2 regions of the Cupriavidus sp. WS genome follow, and region 2 is predicted to be linked to the other one. Evidence: riboswitches for the same ligand, from Rfam matches in the RefSeq annotation. Region 2 holds a riboswitch; the other holds the start of a gene.
The links. Region 2 has a riboswitch for cobalamin ahead of K206_RS0113585 (TonB-dependent siderophore receptor). Riboswitches for the same ligand answer to the same signal wherever they lie in the genome.
Positions count from the first base shown of each region.

Region 1: it holds a riboswitch for cobalamin, as region 2 does, so the genes downstream of both, K206_RS0120780 (TonB-dependent receptor domain-containing protein) here and K206_RS0113585 (TonB-dependent siderophore receptor) in region 2, are expected to answer to the same signal.

Region 1 covers NZ_AQPL01000257.1:4,790-12,227, forward strand. Annotated here, with positions in the region: gene K206_RS0120765 (EVE domain-containing protein) at 1-26, opposite strand, end outside; RNA gene ssrS (6S RNA) at 343-554, opposite strand; gene K206_RS0120770 (cell division protein ZapA) at 863-1,204, opposite strand; gene K206_RS0120775 (hypothetical protein) at 1,201-1,524, opposite strand; cobalamin riboswitch at 1,744-1,990, shown strand; gene K206_RS0120780 (TonB-dependent receptor domain-containing protein) at 2,186-4,093, shown strand; gene K206_RS0120785 (iron ABC transporter permease) at 4,106-5,113, shown strand; gene K206_RS0120790 (ABC transporter ATP-binding protein) at 5,119-5,970, shown strand; gene cobO (cob(I)yrinic acid a,c-diamide adenosyltransferase) at 5,967-6,626, shown strand; gene cobT (nicotinate-nucleotide--dimethylbenzimidazole phosphoribosyltransferase) at 6,672-7,438, shown strand, end outside.
Region 2 covers NZ_AQPL01000149.1:464-7,901, reverse strand. Annotated here, with positions in the region: gene K206_RS0113590 (PepSY domain-containing protein) at 1-455, opposite strand, end outside; gene K206_RS0113585 (TonB-dependent siderophore receptor) at 475-2,724, opposite strand; cobalamin riboswitch at 2,844-3,101, opposite strand; gene K206_RS0113580 (methyl-accepting chemotaxis protein) at 3,390-4,943, shown strand; gene K206_RS0113575 (DUF2501 domain-containing protein) at 4,971-5,447, opposite strand; gene K206_RS0113570 (GlxA family transcriptional regulator) at 5,505-6,464, opposite strand; gene K206_RS0113565 (DUF1272 domain-containing protein) at 6,597-6,905, shown strand; gene K206_RS38185 (hypothetical protein) at 6,935-7,204, opposite strand; partial or broken gene K206_RS0113555 (YbfB/YjiJ family MFS transporter) at 7,301-7,438, opposite strand, start outside.

The sequences.
Region 1 (7,438 bases), on a different contig from region 2:
GCATTGGCTTGCGAGGAGCGGCTCATTGGCGGATTGGCTCACGGCGGAGTGGCGTTGGCGACAGCGCTATGGTGCAGCAAGCCCGGCCAAAAGAAAACCGTGTATGCCATCGTGCGGCAGTCGCGCAGCAGCCGTGCGCCAGCCGTGCGCGGCTCGCGCGGCCGGGTGCGCCGCGCGGGCGCGAAGCGTGAAAAATGCGAAAAACGCGAGGAAATGCGGGGAGGCGCGAGGAACCGGCAGGCATCGCCAGGGCCGCGCAAAAAGGGGCCGCGCAAAAAAACGAGCGCAAAAAAACGAGCGCAAAAAAAAGGCGGTGGTTTCAAACCACCGCCTTCTCTCGTTGGGGTCCCCGCCTCGGCCGCTGGATCGGCATCCTGAACCCAAGTGAGGTTCAGAGTGGCTGCGGAAGCCGCATTTTGGGTACATCACTGACTCAGGGAGTCCCGACTGCGAACTTTGAATCAAGCGACGCGCTCGCCCACACGGCATTGTCCCGCACCAACAAATGCTTATCGGTTCAAGGAATATGATCCTGACGAACCAGGCAGGGAAACTGTCAAACGTCTGACTTTGTTGCCGCAGGACCAATCGCTTCCGCAGGCTGTCAGACGTTTGCCGTTTCTAACTTGGATGGGATGAAAACGGCGGTCAGGCACGATAACCCGACCTTTGGTGTCGCGACTATGTGGCTTGGCGCGACTTGGCTCCACTATACACCGCCGGGCATTTCATACCAAGCCCGCCGTGCCGGGCCGTTACATTTTGCCGACGCGCGCGGCACCTCGGGCACATCGCGGTCATCGCGGCGTCACAACTGTGCCGTGCGGGGCACCGCGCCGCGGCCGGCCGCGCCCGGCCCCGTTCAGCCGCGGGAAATGGGCGCGCCGGTGCCGACGTGGGCGTACTGGCGCAGCGCCTCGTCGGCGCGCTCGTTGAGCTCGCGGATGCGCGCGCGCACGGCGTCCACCGGAATCGCGCCGTCTTCCTGCTGCTTGCGCTTGAGCGAGAGCAGGTCCGAGGCGATGCTGATGGCCGCCATCACCGCCACGCGCTCCACGCCCTTGGCGGAGACGCCGCTCTTGAGGCGGGTCATCTGGTCGTCTACCAGGGCCACCGCTTCCAGCAGCGCGGCTTCGTTGTCCGGCGCGATGGCGAAGCGGTAGGACTGGCCGGCGATGCTGACTTCGACTTGCTTGTTGCTCATGCGTTTTCTCCGGGTGCCTTGGTGAGGGCGCTGTCCGCGGCCTGCGCGGCGCCGTCGCCGAGCAGGTCGAGCTGGCGGGCGTCGCTGGCGGTGGGGAGCTTGTCGAGGATCGACTGGATGCGCAACTGCGCTTCCTCGATCTTGATATTGAGCAGCTCCCGGTCGGCGGCCATCGCCTCGCGGTCGCCGCGCAGCTGGCTGGCCTCGGCCTGCAGGCGTTCGATCTCCTCGCGCAGGCGCTGGTTCTCCGCTGCCAGGGTGTCGGCGTGATGCAGCACGCGCCCGATCTTGGCGGCGAGTTGTTCGAGTTCGGTGAGCATAGAGCCTGTCATATCCGGGTTTCGGGTTCTGGGATTCTAGCCCAAGCGCTCCGCGCGCAGCCGTGGAAAGCAGCCCGGTGTGACCGGGCCAGCGCGCCGAAGTTGCATGCAACGTCGCCCAACGGGCGCCGCGGCGGCATTTCCTGGCTGCTTCCATGCGTTTTCGCGCGGCCCGGGGCGGTGCGCGGGGCGTCATTGACGCTCGCGGTGAAACTGCCTACACTCGCGCACGTTCCAGGTGCTCGCAATCCTGTTCACTACAGGGTTGCAGTTCAACGGGAAACAGGGAGCCAGCCGCCGCCGCCAGGGCGCGTGCCGGGCCAACCTGTGCTGCCCCCGCAACGGTAAGCGACCGCGATCGGAAATATCGCAAGGCCGACCCATCAGCCACTGAACCGCAAGGTCCGGGAAGGCGGTCGGACTGGTGTCGCCAGCCCGGATACCGGCCTGAACGAGAGTGCGCCGCCTTCCGCAGGATGCGTGGCGCGCTTCGTCGCCAGACGGTCCGCGGGGGAACGGACCAGGCTGCTCTCTCCCTCTTCGCACCATGCGTTCATCGTCTTCCCGGCACCGCCGGCCGGCATCGCCGGCGCTTCGCCAGTCTGTTCCCGTTCTCGTTGCCGCGCGCGCGCGCCGGCCCCTGTCGGCCGGCCTGCTTGCCGTGCTCGCCGCCGGCGCGCACGGCCTGGCCCAGGCCCAGCCGGCGCCCGACAGCGAACCCGCGCCGCAGCCGGCCGCACAGCCTGTCGTCGCGCAACCGGTCGCACAACCCGCCGCGCAATCTGCCACGCAACCGGCCACGCAACCCGCCGCCACGCCGCTGGCCCCGGTGGTGGTGACGGCCACGCGCACCGCGCAGGCGCTGACCGAGGCGCTGCCGCACACCACCGTGGTCACGCAGCAGGACATCGTCAACTCGCAGGCGCCCGACCTGCGCACGCTGCTGCGCTCGCAGGCCGGCGTGGAATTCGCCGCCAACGGCGGCATGGGCGCCAACACCACGCTGTTCATGCGCGGCGCCAACGGCAACCAGACCCTGATCCTGATCGACGGCGTGCGCGTGTCGTCGGCCAGCAGCGGCACGGCGCAGCTGGCCAACATCCTGCCCGACCAGATCGACCACATCGAGGTGGTGCGCGGCAACGTGTCGGCGCTGTACGGCTCGGACGCCATCGGCGGCGTGGTGCAGATCTTCACCAAGACCGGCGCGGGCAAGCCGCCCGCGGCCAACGCGCAGATCGAGTACGGCAGCAACAACACGCGCCAGGCCACGGTGGGCTACGGCGGCCAGGTCGGCGACACCTCGTTCAACCTCACCGGCTCGATCTTCAAGACCGACGGCTTCTCCGCCGTCAACCCGCAGCAGCAGCCCAAGGCCAATCCCAACGACAACCCCTACGACAACAAGAGCGTGTCGGGCCAGGTCAAGCACCGCTTCACCAGCGACTGGGACGCGGGCGTCACGGCCTACTACTCCAAGAGCAAGCTGTCCTACGACAGCACCTCGGGCAAGCCCACCGACGTCTGGTGGATGGACAGCGAGCTCTACACCGTATCGGGTTTCGTCAACGGCAAGCTGGGCCGGGACTGGAGCACGCATTTCAAGGTGGCGCAGAGCGAGGACCGCAGCACCACGACCAGGAACGGCCTGTTCGACAGCCGCTTCAACACGCGCAACCGCCAGTACACCTGGCAGAACGAATACGCGCTGGCGCCCACGCACACGCTGCTGTTCGGCGCCGAGTACGCGCAGCAGGAGCTCGATTCGAGCTCCTACGCCACGCCGGTGCGCAATATCGCCTCGGTGTTCGCCGGCTACGACGGCCGCCTGGGCAAGCACCAGCTGCAGCTCAACGTGCGCAACGACCACTACTCGGACTTCGGCAGCCAGGCCAGCTACTTCGCCGGCTACGGCTACAACCTGACCGAGGCCTTCAAGCTGATCGCCAACGCCAGCAACGCCTTCCGCGCTCCCACCTTCAACGAGCTGTACTACCCCGGCTACGGCCAGCCCGGCATCCAGCCCGAGCGCGCCCGCTCGGTCGAGCTCGGCGCGCAGTACAGCACCGACGGCGCCGGCCTGCTGCGCGTGACCGCGTTCGAGACCCGCTACGACAACCTGATCGTCTCGGCGCTGCAGCCCAATGGCCTGTACCTGGCGCAGAATGTCGCCGAAGCCAAGGTGCAGGGCGTCGAGGCCTCGTGGCGCGCGCGCCTGCTGGGCACCGACGTGGGCGCCAGCGTGACCTTCCAGAACCCGCTCGACGAGCAGAACAACACCCAGCTGCTGCGCCGCGCGCGCCGCCACGCCGCCTTCGACGTGGGCCGCCAGTTCGGCGACTTCCGCCTCGGCGGCGAGTGGGTCATTTCGTCGGCGCGCCTGGACAGCGGCTCGCGCACGCTGGGCGGATACGGTATCGTCAACCTCAACGCCCGCTACAACATCGACAAGCAATGGTTCATCGCCGCCCGCGTGGAAAACCTGTTCGACAAGAACTACCAGCTCGCCTATCCCTACAACACGCAGGGGCGCGCCGGCTTTGTCACGCTGGGCTGGCGCCAGCGTTGACGGCGGCCTGAGATGCGCCGCGCGCTGGCCGTCTGGCTGATGCTCGCCGCCGCCGGCGCGGCGGTGTTCGTGCTGTCGCTGGCGGTGGGCAGCGTGCCGCTGAGCGCGGCGCAGGTGTGGCACGCGCTGGCCGGCGGCGGCGCCGACACCGCCGACACCGCCAGCGCCATCGTGCGCGAGCTGCGCCTGCCGCGCGCGGCCGCGGCCTTCGCCTGCGGCGGCCTGCTGGCGCTGACCGGCGCGCTGATGCAGGTGCTGCTGCGCAACCCGCTGGCCGAGCCCTACGTGCTGGGCGTCTCGGGCGGCGCGGCCACCGGCGCGCTCGGCGCCATGCTGATGATGTGGCCGCTGTGGACTGTGCAGGCCGGCGCCGCCGGCGGCGCGCTGTTCTCGATGCTGCTGGTGGCCACGCTGGCGCGGCGCGACCTGCTGCATCCGCAGGTGCAGGGCGGCCACCACGAGGCCGGCTCGCGCCTGCTGCTGACCGGCGTGATCCTGGCCGCGGGCTGGGGCGCGCTGATCACGCTGATTCTGAGCGTGGCGCCCGAGGCGCGCCTGCGCGGCATGCTGTTCTGGCTGACCGGCGACCTCGGCGGCACCGCCAGCTACGGTCTCGCGCTCGGCGCGCTGGCGCTGGCCGTGCTGCTGGCCATGCCGCTGGCGCGCGCGCTCAACGCCATGCTGATGGGCGAGACCGTGGCGCAGGCGCTCGGCGTGCGCGTGGGCGCGGTGCGCATGTCGGTGTTCGTGCTGGCCTCGGTGGCGATCGCGGTGGCCATCACCTCGGCCGGCTCGATCGGCTTCGTCGGGCTGGTGGTGCCGCACCTGGTGCGGCTGGCGTGGGGCAACGACCAGCGCCTGCTGCTGCCGGCCTCGGCGCTGCTGGGCGGCGCGCTGCTGATGGCGGCCGACCTGGTGGCGCGCACCGTGATCGCGCCGGCGCAGTTGCCGGTGGGCGTCATCACCGCGCTGCTGGGCGTGCCGACCTTCCTCTTCCTGTTGCTGCGCAGGCCGCGCTGATGCCGATGCCAAGCTGGAACGAACCCGTCTCGAACTGTCCCGTGCTGGCGTTGCGGGCCCTGCAGTTGCGCGCCGGCGCGCGCGTGCTGCTCGACGGTCTGAGTTTGTCGGTGCGGGCCGGCGAGCTGTGGTGCGTGGTTGGCCCCAACGGCGTGGGCAAGTCCACGCTGATGTCGGTGCTGGCCGGGCTGCGCAAGCCGGACGGCGGCGCGGTGCTGCTCGACGGCCGCGCGCCGCTGGAGATCGCGCCGGCCGCGCTCGCGTTGCAGCGCGCGTATCTGCCGCAGGCGGTGAGCGACACCTTCTCGATGCGCGTGCGCGACGCGGTGGCGGTCGGCCGCCATCCGCACCTGTCGGGCTGGGGCTGGGCGCGCCGCGAGGACGATGCCGTCGTCGCCGCGGTGATGCGCGAGCTCGATCTCGACGCGCTCGCCGCGCGCGACGTGCTGACCCTGTCCGGCGGCGAGCGCCAGCGCGTCTCGCTGGCCGCCACGCTGGCGCAGCAGGCGCCGCTGCTGCTGCTCGACGAACCCGCCGCGCATCTCGACCTGCGCCACCAGATCATGGTGCTGGACACGATGGCGGGCCTCGCGCGCGCCGGCCGCCATGCCGTGATCGTGATCCTGCACGACCTCAACCTCGCGCGCCGCTACGCCACCCACGCGCTGCTGCTGGCCGAGGACGGCCTGTGCCTGCACGGCGCGGCCGCCGACGTCCTCACGCCGGCGCACTGCTCGCACGCGCTGCGCACGCCGATCGTCAGCGTCAGCGACGGCCGGCATACCGCGCTGATCGCGCACGGCGCCTTCCACCCGCATCCGGGCGGGCCAGACGAACAAGACGGAATTTCATCATGACCGAACCCAACGCCAACGCCAACGCCAACGCCAATACCACCCCCACGCCGGAAGACGCCGCGCGCGACGAGCGCCACAACGCGCGCATGGCGCGCAAGAAGGACGTGGTCGACGCCAAGATCGCCGCCGCGCAGGACGAGCGCGGCGTGATCGTCATCACCACCGGCAACGGCAAGGGCAAGTCCAGCTCCGGCTTCGGCATGGTGGTGCGCGCGCTCGGCCACGGCATGCAGGCCGCCGTGGTGCAGTTCATCAAGGGCGCGATCCCGAGCGGCGAGGAAATGTTCCTGCGCCGCTTCCCGGACCAGTGCGCGTTCCACGTGATGGGCGAGGGCTACACCTGGGAGACCCAGGACCGCGCGCGCGACGTGGCCAAGGCCGAAGCCGCGTGGGAAGTCGCGCGCGGCCTGCTGCGCGACCCGGCCATCGGCCTGGTGCTGCTGGACGAGCTCAACATCGCGCTCAAGCTGCACTACCTCGACGTGGACACCGTGATCGCCGACCTGCGCGCGCGCCCGCCGATGCAGCACGTGGTGATCACCGGCCGCGGCGCGCCGCAGGCACTGATCGACGCGGCCGACACGGTGACGGAGATGACGCCGGTCAAGCACGCGTTCAAGCAAGGCATCAAGGCCCAGCGCGGCATCGAGATGTAAGCTCGCGCTACGCGATTCCAGAACGACTACGAGTATTCGAACATCATGCAGTTTCCCGCCATCGTCCCGCTCGATGCTTCTCTCCGCCCGGCGCTGCAGGCCGCCATCGACGCCAAGACCAAGCCGCTCGGCGCGCTGGGCCGGCTCGAATCGCTGGCCCTGCGGATCGGCCTGATCACCGGCAGCACCGCGCCCGAGCTCCGGCGCCCGGCGGTGATCGTGTTCGCCGCCGACCACGGCATCGCCGATGCCGGCGTGAGCGCCTATCCGGCCGAGGTGACGGCGCAGATGGTGCTCAACTTCCTCGGCGGCGGCGCCGCCATCAACGTGTTCGCGCGCCAGCACGGGCTGGCGCTGGAGGTGGTGGACGCCGGCGTGCGCGCGCCGCTGCCGGCCGCGCCGGGGCTGGTCAACTGCCGCATCGCCGCCGGCACGCGCAACTTCGCGCGGGAGCGCGCGATGAGCGCGGAGCAGGCCGAGGCGGCGCTCACCGCCGGCATGGCGCGCGTGCTGCGCCACGCGCAGCTGGGCACCAACGTGATCGCCTTCGGCGAGATGGGCATCGCCAATACCTCATCGGCCGCCTGCCTGATGAGCCGGCTCGCCGGCACGCCGCTCGACGCCTGCATCGGCCGTGGCACCGGGCTGGATGATGCCGGCCTCGCGCGCAAGCGCGCGGTGCTGGCGCAGGCGCTGGAGCTGCATGCCGATGCGGTCGAGCCGCTCGACGCGCTGGCCGCGTTCGGCGGCTTCGAGGTCGCCATGATGGCCGGCGCCTTCCTGGCCGCCGCGGCCAGCCGCATGGTGATCGT
Region 2 (7,438 bases):
GGCACGGTCCACTGGTCGCGCGCGGCGGTCTCGGCCCAGCGCGCGCCGGGCGTGCCGGCGAAGCGCGCGGCGATGTCGCGCGCGGCGGCGGCGTCCACCTGTTCGATGCGCGTGCCGTCGCGCGCCGAGACCGTATGCGGCTGGCCGCGCCAGTCGACCATGCGGTAGACCGGCAGCGCGCCCATCATCTCCAGGCGCAGGCTGCGCGGGAAGCGGTCCAGCCCCGCGCCGGCCAGGGCCGCGGCGGGCGCGACGCGCACCGCCGGCAGGTCCAGCGGCGGCAGGCCGGCGTGGCGCTCGCTGTCGGTCAGCGCGGGGAACGCCACGTACATCATGACCAGCCCGGACAGGAACCACATGGCGATCAGCAGGCAGCCGGCGATCCCGGCCCAGCGGTGCACCAGGTAGAGCCAGCGGCGCGCGCAGCGCCAGCAGCGTTCCGGCCAGGACAGCAAAGGGCGCGCCACGGCCGGGCTAGAAATAGAAGTTGGCCGACAGCTCGGCCGCGCGCGGGCGGCCCAGCAGCCACTGTCCGCCGCTGTTGCCGGAGGTCTCGGCGTAGTCGCGGTTGAACAGGTTGTAGACGCGCAGCGCCAGCGCGGTCTGGCGCGACACGCGCCACTGCAGCGCGGCATCCACCACCGTGTACGAAGGCATGGCCGCGGTGTTGGCATTGTCGGTATAGCGCCGGCCCACGTAGCGCAGGCCGCCGCCCGCCTGCCACTGCGGCGCGAAGGCCCAGGTCAGCCATAGGTTGGCGGCCTGCTGCGGCACGCCGGTCGGCACGTTGCCGTTGCGCGAGACCAGCGCGCCGTTGACGCTTTCGGCGAAGTCGTCGTAGCGGGCGCGCAGCACGGTGCCGTTGGCATCCACGCGCAGGCCGCGCATCAGCTCGATGCTGAGCGACGCCTCCAGCCCGCGCGAGGACTGCTCGCCCACCTGCACCGACAGCGCCGGGTTGCCGGCGTCGCGCGTGAGCAGATTCTTCTTGACGATCTGGTAGGCGGCGAAGGTCCATTCGCCGCGCCTGTTCCAGAACGCCTGCTTGACGCCGGCCTCGATCTGCCGGCCGGTGGCGAGCCGGAAGTCCTTCTGCGCGTCCGAGGTGGTGATCAGCGCGCCGAGCGGATCGGTGGCGGTGGCGTACTGCGCGTAGACCGACAGCGATGGCGTGAATTCGTAGACCGTGCCCGCGCGCCAGGTGGCGTTGTTGAAGGTGCGGGTCCAGTCGTCGCCGGTCAGCAGGTTGCCGCGCTCGAGTTGGGCATGGTCGAAGCGCACGCCGCCGATCACCGACCATTGCCGCGTGAGCTTGAGGCGGTCCTCGCCGAACAGGGCGGCCTGGGTGGTGTGGGTGCGGTAGCGCGGCGAAGTGACCACGCCCGGCGGGCTGAAGAACTGGCCCGGGTCGAACTGGTACGCGCCGACGGTGGAGGCGCCGCCGTAGGGCGAGTTGTTGCTGTGGGTGAAGTTGATGCGGTTGACGTCGAAGCCCGCCATGACCGTGTTGGCCAGGCCGAACAGCTGGCCGTCGACCTTCAGGTCGGCGCGGTCGCCGATCTGCTCCTGGTCGTGCAGGATCTCCAGGTAGTCGGTGCGGCGCACCTGCCCGGTGGCGGGCAGGTAGGTGTAGGACTCCGAGTCGCGCCAGTGGCGCTGGCTGGTGAGGTAATAGAACTGGTTGCGCACGGCCACGCGCTCGTTGGGCTGCCATTCGGCGGCCAGCCGGGTCCAGCGGTCGCGGTAGGTGATGGTGCTGTCGCCCACGTTGTAGTTCTTCGTGCGCAGCGAGGTATCCAGGCTGCCGTTGACCAGCGGCGTGCCCAGGTAGCGCATCGGGTGCTGGTCGCCGTCGTCGTAGGACAGCGTGAGGTTGAATGCCGGCGAGACGTCGAGCCGCACCGCGGCGGACACGTCCACGTCGCGCGATTCGCCGCGGTCCACCCAGCCGGCGGAGCGGCCGTAGTTGACGTTGAAGCGGTAGGACAGGTTCTCGTTGACCGCGCCGCCGCTGTCGAAGGCCGCGCGCGCGGTGCGCTGCGTGCCGCCGGTGAGCTGCAGCTCGTTGGTGATGGGGCCGCGCAGCGGCTTTTTCGGGATCACGTTGACCACGCCGCCGATGGCGCCCTCGCCGTACATCACGGAGGCCGCGCCGCGCAGCACCTCGATGCGGTCCACCGACCACGTATCGAACGGGAAGGTGACGGTGCCGGCCGCCACGTACAGGCGCGTGCCGTCGTACAGCTGCATGACCGAGCCCTGGCCCGAGAAGCCGCGCGCGGCAAGCGCCGTGCCGCCGTTGCCGGGCGCGCCGGCGGCGGTGATGCCGGTGGCGCGCGACACCGCGTCGCTCACGCTCTGGTCGCCGCGCTCGCGGATGGTCTCGCCGGACAGCACCTCGATGCTGGCCGGGGTCTCGAGCGGCGTCAGCCCCAGGCGGCTGCCGGTGCTGGCGGGTTCCGACAGCGACAGGCCCGGCGGCAGCGCGGCGCTGCTGACCACCACCGGCGGCAGCGCCGCGGCCTCTTTCTGCGCCGGGCGCGCCGGCGGGCGGCCGGCCTCGATGTCGTCGGCGGCGCGGGCGGCGTCCGCGCCGGCACCGGCAAAGGCGCCCAGCGACAGGGCCAGCGCGCACTGGCGCGCCAGCGTGCGGCGGATGGGGATGAAGCGGAGCCGGCCGGAGGCGGGCAGCAGGCGGCGGGCAAGGCGGTGGCGCGCGGACATGGACTTTCCATCGTTGGACGCGGGCGACCCCGCCCGCGGCAATGAACGAACCAGCCACGGACGCGCGCGCCGGCGCCGGGCGCAGCCCGGCGGCCTCACGCGCGGTGCCCGTCCGCAGCCGCTGTGATGGGTCGCAAGGCCGGTATCCGGGCTCGCAGGGGGATGCGCTGCCGGGTGGGCGCGTCCGGGGTGCCGCCTTCCCGCGCGTGGTTGCGCGCAGTGGCTGCCGCTGCTTGTGGGGCGCGGCGTGACACCTTTCTACCTGCTGACCGTTGCGGGGGCAGCACAGGACTTGCCGCGGCGGGGCGGCGCACCTGTTTCCCGTTTAACCCCTGACCGCGCAACGCGGGCGGGGCACCTTCGATCCTTTTGCAACCCGGTTGCAAAAGCAGTGCGGGTGCGAGGCGGATTGTAACGGGATTTAAGTGATCCGGGGCGGTAGTTTTTACCCGGCGTGGCTGCGCCGCGAAGCCGGCGCATTGCGCCGACATGATGAATCGTGTCGTCATCGCGAGGCATCGTCCGGCATCTTTTTGGTGTTTCCGGCACCGCGCGCGGGAATACCGCATGCGGCGCTAAAGAAGGCAGGGCGTGCTCCGATATCCGGGGGAACACCGCCTGCCTTTTGCACGGCCGGTGCCCGTCCCGATAACGCGAACCTCGTCATGAACCACCTGACCCTGCGAAAAAAGCTGTGGATTCCCCTTGTGCTGGCCTGGCTCGGCCTGCTGCTGCTGACCGTGATGCACGCCTTCCAGACCCGGCAGTTGCAGATGGCCGACCGCCGCGGCGAGCTGGCCAACGTGGTCGACATGTCGCTCTCGCTGGTGCGCGACTACGCGGAACTGGCGCGCCAGGGCAAGATGAGCGAAGCCGAGGCCAAGGCCCAGGCCACCGCCCGCATCGCCGCGCAGCGCTACGGCAAGGATGGCTACATCACCATCGTGGGCGCCGATTCGGTGCTGGTGATGCACCCGATCAACGCCAAGCTCAACGGCAAGAACATGATCGATTTCAAGGACGCGAAGGGCAAGGCGCTCTACGTCGAGATCGCCGCGCGCGGCGCCTCGCCCGAGGGCGCCGGGCACCTGGACTACTGGTGGCCCAAGCCGGGCAGCGACCAGCCCAGCCCCAAGATCGGCTACGTGGCGCGCTACAAGCCGTGGAACTGGGATCTGGTGGCGGGCACCTACATGGATGACGTGGAGGCCCAGTTCCGCTCGTCGCTGTATCAGTCGGTCGGCCTGCTGGTGCTGCTCGGCATCGTGATCTCCGGCGTGGCCACGCTGGTGATCCGCAGCATCCAGAAATCGGTGGGCGGCGAGCCCGCCGACGCGGCCGCGCTGGCCCTGCGCATGGCCTCCGGCGACCTGACCGTGCGCGCCGGCACCGCGCCGGACGACCGCGCCAGCCTGATGTACGCGATCGGCCATATGCGCGACCAGCTCGCCGGCACCGTGGGGGGCATCCAGCAGGCGGCCGATTCCATCAGCGCCGCGGCGCAGCAGATCGCCGCCGGCAACTCCGACCTGTCGGGCCGCACCGAGCAGCAGGCCGCCTCGCTGCAACAGACCGCCGCCAGCATGGAGCAGCTCACCGCCACCGTGCGCCAGAACGCCGACAACGCCGCCGAGGCCAGCCAGTACGTGGCCGACGCCGCGCAGATCGCGCAGCAGGGCGGCAGCGTGGTGAGCGAGGTGGTGGACAAGATGCGCGGCATCACCGCCAGCTCGCGCAAGATCAACGACATCATCGGCGTGATCGACGGCATCGCCTTCCAGACCAATATCCTGGCGCTCAACGCCGCGGTGGAAGCCGCGCGCGCCGGCGAGCAGGGCCGCGGCTTTGCCGTGGTGGCCGGCGAGGTGCGCAACCTCGCGCAGCGCAGCGCGAGCGCGGCCAAGGAGATCAAGACCCTGATCGTGGAATCGACGGGGCAGGTCGACAGCGGCTCGGCGCTGGTCGAGCAGGCCGGCCAGACGATGGCCGAGATCGTCAGCGCGGTGGGCCGCGTGACCGCCATCATGGACGGCATCGCCTCGGCCACGGCCGAGCAGCGCACCGGCATCGAGGAGGTCAACCGCGCGGTCTCGCAGATGGACCAGATGACGCAGCAGAACGCGGCGCTGGTGGAGCAGGCCAGCGCGGCCGCGGCCTCGCTGGAAGACCAGGCCGGCGCGCTGCACCAGGCGGTGTCCGCCTTCCGCCTGGCGGCCTGAAGCGCGCCGCGATGGCGGCGGCGGTGGCTAGAGCAGCGACTTGCCCTGTGCCAGGATCTTGTCGCAGACCTGCTTGGTGATCTGCTCCTTGAGGCCGCCGCCGCTGAGGTCGAGCTTGCCGCCCTCGGCGCTGCTGAGGATGCCCTTGGCGCCTTCGCTGTAGCCGGGGTCGGACGCCGGCGCGCCGCCGAGCTTGCCCAGCAGCTTGTCCTTGACCGAGGCGGCGCCGCTGCCGCCGCCCAGGTAGTTGTTCTTGACGCAGAACTCCAGCACGCCGGCCACGTTGCCGGTGCTGCCCGAGCTCAGCGATTGCAGCGAGGGTATGCCGCCGCCCCCGCCGCCCAGGCTGCCGGCCAGCCCTCCCAGGCCGCCGCTGCCGCCGCCCGAGCCGTTGCCTTGCGTGGCGCCCTTGAGCAGGTCGCCGAGTTGCGCGTGGGCCGCCGCCGGCAACAGGGCGGCGGTCAGGATCGATACGGCGGCGAGGCGGCTAAAGCTGGCTTTCATGCGATGCTCCTTTCTGGTGGATCAAAAGCGAGCTTCCAATATAGCGCCTCGCCGCATTCAGGGTGTGACGCGCCACGCGGAAGGCGTCACCGGCTCTTCGAGCCGCCACGCCGCGCGGAATGCGTGCGGGCTGGCGAAGCCGCACCGCGCGGCCACCTGTTCCACCGGCCAGTCGCTTTCCCTGAGCAGCCGCCGCGCCAGCGCGATGCGCAACTGCTGCTGGTACTGCTTGAGCGTCACGCCGCATTGTTGCCGGAACAGCCGCGCGAGTTGACGGTAGCTCAGCGCGAAGCGGGCGGCCAGCGCCTCGTAGGGCAGCGCGTAGTCCGGCCGGGCCGTGAGGAAATCCTGCACCGCGTGGATCACCGCGTGGTCGTGGCCGCGGTAGCGCAATTGCGCGTCGAGCGCCGGGTCCTGGCTCAGGCGCCGGAACGGCACCACGTTGTCGCGCGCCACGCGGATCGCCGCAGGCGCGCCGAAGTCCCGCGCGATCAGGTGCAGCGCGAGATCGATGCCGGCGGTGACGCCGGCCGATGTGACCAGCCCGCCGTCGTCGACCAGCAGGCGGTTGGCCAGCACGCGCGCGGCGGGGTAGCGCTGCTGCAGCCGCTCCAGGTAGTCGTGGTGCGTGGTGCAGTGGCGCCCGTCGAGCAGCCCGGCGGCGGCCAGCAGCCACGCGCCGGTGCAGACGCTGGCCAGCGTGATGTCGCCCAGGCGCGGGCGCGCCACCTCCTGCAGCCAGCGCACGAGCACGCGGTTGCCGGGCGCGAGCGGGGCGTCGGGCGCGAGCTTGCAGCCGGCCACGATCACGGTGTCGCCGCGCGCCAGCTTCGCCGGCAGGGGCCGCAGCGCGCTCAGCGCCAGCCCCTGGAAGCTGCGCAGCTCGCGCTCCGGCCCCGCGCAGATGCACTCGACCGTGCCCAGTCCCAGCTCGCCGAGCGCGCCGAACAGTTGCAGCGGCCCGGCCAGGTCCAGCACGTGCACGCTGGGCGGCACCACGAAGTAGATCCGTTTCATCGGGTTTCGGAGGAAGGTCGCATGGCATGGCAGGTTTTTTACGCAGCGTGGCAGATTGCCGGCTTTCCGGCGGGCAGCCTTGTTCCTACCATGTCATGTAAATTACCTGGCCACGTCGATATGGGAGACATGATGCTACAACTGCGACCCACTTGCGAACATTGCGACAAGGCGCTGCCGCCGGCGGCGACGGACGCGCGCATCTGCAGCTACGAATGCACGTTCTGCGCCGCGTGCGTGGACGGCCTCCTGCAGAACGTATGCCCCAACTGCGGCGGCGGCTTCACGGCGCGGCCGGTGCGGCCGGCGCGCAACTGGCGCAACAACAACTGCCTGGACAACGACCCGGCCAGCACGCAGAAGAAGCACAAGCCGGTCGACCCGCAGGCGCACGCGCGCTTCGCGGCGGCCATCGCGGGCATCGCGCCGGAGCGGCGCTGAGAAGCGGTTAGCGCGGGGGCGCTTATCGCCTATGCGTCGCGGTGATGCAGCAGCGTCACCAGCAGCGACGCATCCTCGATGCCGCGCAGCGCGTCCATCTCGATCGCGCCTTCGAGGCAGTGCACGGTCAGCGCGCCGGGCACGCTGTGTGCCGGCAGCGACTTGCCGGCCAGCAGCACCAGCCGCATGACCTGCAGGTCATGCGCGCGGACCAGGGTCAGGTTCTGGGTTTGCCGCAGCGCCGCGCCCTGCGGGCGGAGCTTGACGATTTCACCGGGTGCCGCGTGATGTTGTGCCATGACCGTTCTCCAGGCGGGCCGGATGCGCCGCGCATGCTAACGGAATAGCGCAAGGCCGGCCCGGCCGCAAGGCGTGCTTGCCCGGGCCGGCGGCATTCAGCGCGCGCCGCCCGCCTGCCGGCGGCGCAGCGCGAAGTCGGCCAGCAGCGCCAGCGCGAGCGCCACGCCGCCGCAGGCGAAGATGAGCGCGTAGTTGTTGTGGGTGGCGCCGAACAGGTAGGAGTAGCCGTAGCC